DNA from 2 places in the Streptomyces johnsoniae genome. Region 2 is predicted to be linked to the other one. Evidence: riboswitches for the same ligand, from Rfam matches in the RefSeq annotation. Region 2 holds a riboswitch; the other holds the start of a gene.
The links. Region 2 has a riboswitch for cobalamin ahead of RM779_RS17030 (VWA domain-containing protein). Riboswitches for the same ligand answer to the same signal wherever they lie in the genome.
Positions count from the first base shown of each region.

Region 1: linked by a shared signal. The riboswitch ahead of metE (5-methyltetrahydropteroyltriglutamate--homocysteine S-methyltransferase) and the one ahead of RM779_RS17030 (VWA domain-containing protein) in region 2 are both predicted to bind cobalamin.

Region 1 covers NZ_JAVREV010000015.1:213,095-215,289, reverse strand. The annotation lists gene metE (5-methyltetrahydropteroyltriglutamate--homocysteine S-methyltransferase) at 1-1,140, opposite strand, end outside; cobalamin riboswitch at 1,313-1,497, opposite strand; gene RM779_RS25070 (enoyl-CoA hydratase/isomerase family protein) at 1,615-2,195, shown strand, end outside.
Region 2 covers NZ_JAVREV010000008.1:352,005-354,199, reverse strand. The annotation lists gene cbiE (precorrin-6y C5,15-methyltransferase (decarboxylating) subunit CbiE) at 1-866, opposite strand, end outside; cobalamin riboswitch at 900-1,051, shown strand; gene RM779_RS17030 (VWA domain-containing protein) at 1,112-2,195, shown strand, end outside.

The DNA.
Region 1 (2,195 bases), on a different contig from region 2:
GACGCTGTCCCCGTTGAGCCCGCGGGCCAGGGTGACGACTTCGGTGACCTTCTGCCGGGCGAAGGACAGCCAGCGGGCGATCTGCGGGTCGAGGTCGCGTTCCGCCGACGTGTCGAGCGGAACGTGCAGCAGGGAGCAGGAGGCGGCGACGTCTACGCCGTCGGCCAGGCCGAGGAGCGTGGCCAGCGTGGCCAGGGAGCGTTCGAGATCGTTGATCCACACGTTGCGGCCGTCGACGACGCCCGCGACCAGGCGCTTGCCCGGCAGCCCGCCGGCGGCGGCCAGATCGCCGAGGTTGGCGGCGGCCCTGCCGGTGAAGTCCAGCGCGAGCCCGTCGACCGGCGTCTTGGCGAGGAGCGGCAGCGCCGGGCCCAGCCGGTCGAAGTAGGAGGCGACCAGGATCTTCGGCCGGTCGCCGAGCGCGCCCAGCTCGCCGTAGGCGCGGGCGGCGGCGGCGAGTTCGGACGGGCTGCGGTCCTGCACGAGCGCGGGCTCGTCCAGCTGCACCCAGCGGGCGCCCGCCGCGCGCAGATCGGCCAGCACCTCCGCGTACACCGGCAGCAGCCGCTCCAGCAGGGCCAGGGGCGGGAAGTCGCCCGCGACGCCGGGGGCGGGCTTGGCCAGCAGCAGGTAGCTGACCGGGCCGAGCAGCACGGGCCGGGCGGTCAGGCCGAGCGCGATGGCCTCCTTCAGCTCGGCGAGCTGCTTGGCGGGGTCCGCGGCGAAGGACGTGTCGGGGCCCAGCTCCGGCACGAGGTAGTGGTAGTTGGTGTCGAACCACTTCGTCATCTCAAGCGGCGCGACGTCCTGCGTGCCGCGGGCCATGGCGAAGTAGCCGTCGAGGGCGCTCGCGGCCACGGCCGCGCGGTGCCGGTCCGGGATGGCGCCGACCATCACCGAGGTGTCCAGGACGTGGTCGTACAGCGAGAAGTGGCCGGTGGGAACCTCGTCGATCCCCGCCTCCGACAGCTGCTCCCAGGTGGCGCGGCGCAGCCGGGCGGCGGTGCCGCGCAGGTCTTCCACGGCGACCCGGCCCTGCCAGTAGCCCTCGGTCGCCTTCTTCAGTTCGCGGTTGCTGCCCTGCCGGGGATAGCCGTACACGGTGGCCCGTGCTGCCGCGGCTGCGGACTTGGTGGTCAAGAAACTCTCCTTCGCGAGCATGTCTCCTGCTGACCGCCGGGACGGACGAGGGCTGCGAAGGGATGGCGAACGGGCGGCGGCCGCACGGTGGTTGCCGCGCCGCGCTCGCCCAGGCCGACCCGCCCTCGAAGGTCACCGCGATCACCGCGCGGAATCGGTCCCGCGCGGGCAGTGGCAGGTCTTCGGACTCGCGGGCACCTCTGCCAGAGGCAGAGACCTAGTGGCCGTCGCTTCCCAGGCCCGGCCGGACCCAGTGCATCAAGACGGCGGTCGTTCCCGCTCACCGCTGCGGGGCAGTCCCGGATTCCCACCGGGTTCCCTCTTGCGACGCGTCTGCCTGGCGGGCAGGGCGAACCAGCTGCGCCGCCAGCCTAACGCGCGCAGCCCCCGGCGCGGGGGCCGCGCCCGCGAATTGAGAAGATCGTCCGAGACCCCGACCGGAGACCGAGGGGAACGCACGACACCATGGACCGCATGATGGCCGCAGAAGCCCCCGTCCTGCTGCACACCGAGGGCCGCGCGGCCCGCCTCACCCTGAACCGGCCCGAGGCCCTCAACGCACTCACCCACCCCATGGTCCAGCACCTGGACCGGGCGCTGACCGCCTGGGCGGAAGACCCCGCGGTCCACACCGTCGTCATCGAAGGCGCGGGCCCACGCGGGCTGTGCGCCGGCGGCGACATCCGCGCCATCCACCGCAACGCGCTGGCCGGCGACAACGGGCCCACGCGGGCGTTCTGGCGCGACGAGTACCGCCTCAACGCACGCATCGCGCGCTACCCCAAGCCGTATGTGGCCCTGATGGACGGAATTGTCATGGGCGGGGGCGTCGGCATCTCCGCGCACGGCAGCGTGCGGGTCGTCACCGAACGCTCGCGCGTCGCGATGCCCGAGACGGGCATCGGCTTCGCACCCGACATCGGCGGCCTGCACCTGCTGGCCCGCGCCCCCGGCCGGCTCGGCACGCACCTGGCCCTGACCGGCGCCCCGGTGGGCGCGGCGGACGCCATCGCCTGCGGGCTCGCCGACCACTACGTGCCCGCCGACCGGCTCGG
Region 2 (2,195 bases):
GCCCGGCAGGTGGGATGGGTGCGCAGCCATTCGATGCCGACAGAACCGGCCCCCGCGCCCACGTCCCACAGGTGCGCCCCCGGCGCCGGTGCGAGCCGCGCGAGCGCGGCCGCGCGCAGGTCGCGCCGGGTGAGCTGACCGTCGTGCTCGTACGCCTCGTCCGGCAGCCCGGTGGCCCAGCTGACGCCGGGGCCGCGCAGGTCGAGGGCGAGCACGTGCAACGCCGGTACGCCGGACGGCGGGTCGGCGAGCCAGCCGTTCGCCGTCGCCGCCGTGCGCGACTCCGTGGCCGCGCCGAGGTCGCCGAGGACCGTCACCGTGCTCTCGCCGTACCCGGCGCCGGCCAGGAGACCCGCCACCACGCCGGGGGCGGACCGGTCGGCGGAGAGGACCAGGACGCGGTGGCCCGGCGCGAGCGAACGCAGCAGCAGGTGCGCGTCGCGGCCGACGACCGTGACGACCTCGCTGCTCTCGGCCGACCAGCCCATCCGGGCCCGCGCCAGGGCCACGGACGAGACCGCGGGCTCGATCAGGACCGCCCCGGCGCCCAGCACCTCCACCAGGGTCGTGCCGATGCCGGACACCATCGGGTCCCCGGAGGCGAGGGCGACCACCGGCGCGGTGCCGAGCGAGTCGAGCAGGGCCGGCAGTCCCGCCCGCAGCGGCGAGGGCCAGGTCTCGCGCCGCTGCCCCGCCACGGGCGGCACCAGGCCCAGATGCCTGCTGCCGCCCAGGACGACGCCGGCGCCGCGCACGACGCCCCGCAGCCGTTCGGGCAGCCCGTCCCAGCCGTCCGCGCCGATGCCGACCACCGTGATCCGCGGCCTGAGCGCGGGGTCCGCGGGGACTCCCGTGGCGTTCACCATGGAACGAGACGCTATCGTGAACGCCGGAAGGCACGAGGTGCCCCAGTGGCCCAGCCATCGGAAACGGTGGGGAAGGCCGGTGGGGAGAATCTGGGAAGCCGGTGAGACTCCGGCACAGGCCCGCTGCGGTGAACCGAGCCCGCTCACGACGAGCAGGGACCCGGCAAGTCCGAAGACCGGCCTCGCGCCCGAGCACTTGGGTCTGGACAGGACCCAGAGGATGGCGAAGCGAGCGGGAGCCTCACATGCCGGCGCAGTACCCCTTTTCCGCAGTTCTCGGCTGCGACACCGAGCACCCCGACGGACTCGACGACATGGGTCTCGCGCTGATCCTCACCACCGTCGCCCCCGAGATAGGCGGCGTTCTCGTCCGGGGCGAGAAGGGCACCGCCAAGTCGACCGCGGTGCGCGCGCTCGCGGCCGTGCTGCCGCCCATCGACGTCGTGGCGGGCGACCGCTTCGCCACCGACCCGAACGACCCGGGGGCCGCCTCGCCCGACGGCCCTTTCCCTGCGGACGCCGCCACCGAGACGCGGCCCGTCCGCCTCGTCGAACTGCCGGTCGGCGCCACCGAGGACCGCGTCCTCGGCTCGCTGCACCTGGAACGCGCGCTGGCGCACGGCAAGGTCGAGTACGAGCCCGGCCTGCTCGCCCGCGCCCACCGCGGCATCCTCTACGTCGACGAGGTCAACCTGCTCCACGACCACCTCGTCGACCTGCTGCTGGACGCCGCCGCGATGGGCCGCGCCACCGTCGAACGGGACGGCGTCTCCGTCGAGCACGCCGCCCGGTTCGTGCTCATCGGCACGATGAACCCGGAAGAAGGCGAGCTGCGGCCGCAGTTGCTCGACCGGTTCGGGCTGACCGTCGAGGTCGCCGCCCCGCGGGACCCGCGCCTGCGCGCCGAGGTGGTCAGGCGGCGGATCGCCTACGACACCGAGCCCCGCACGTTCGCCGAGCGCTACCGGGCGGCCGATGCCGCGCTCACGACGCGGATCGCGGCGGCGCGCGAACGGGTCGGGAAGGTACGCCTGGGCGAGCCTGCGCTGCTCAAGATCGCCGAGGTGTGCGCCGCCTTCGAGGTCGACGGGCTGCGGGCCGACATCGTCACCGCCCGCGCCGCCGTCGCCCACGCCGCGTGGGAGGGCCGCGACGAGGTGACCCGCGCGGACATCCGCCGGGCCGCGATCCTCACGCTGCCGCACCGCCGGCGCCGCAAGCCGTTCGACGCCCCCGGCCTCGACGAGGACCTGCTCGACCAGCTCCTCGGCGACACCGAGCCGCCCCCGCCCGCGCAACCGCCTCAAGGTCCCGAGGACCCGACGCCGC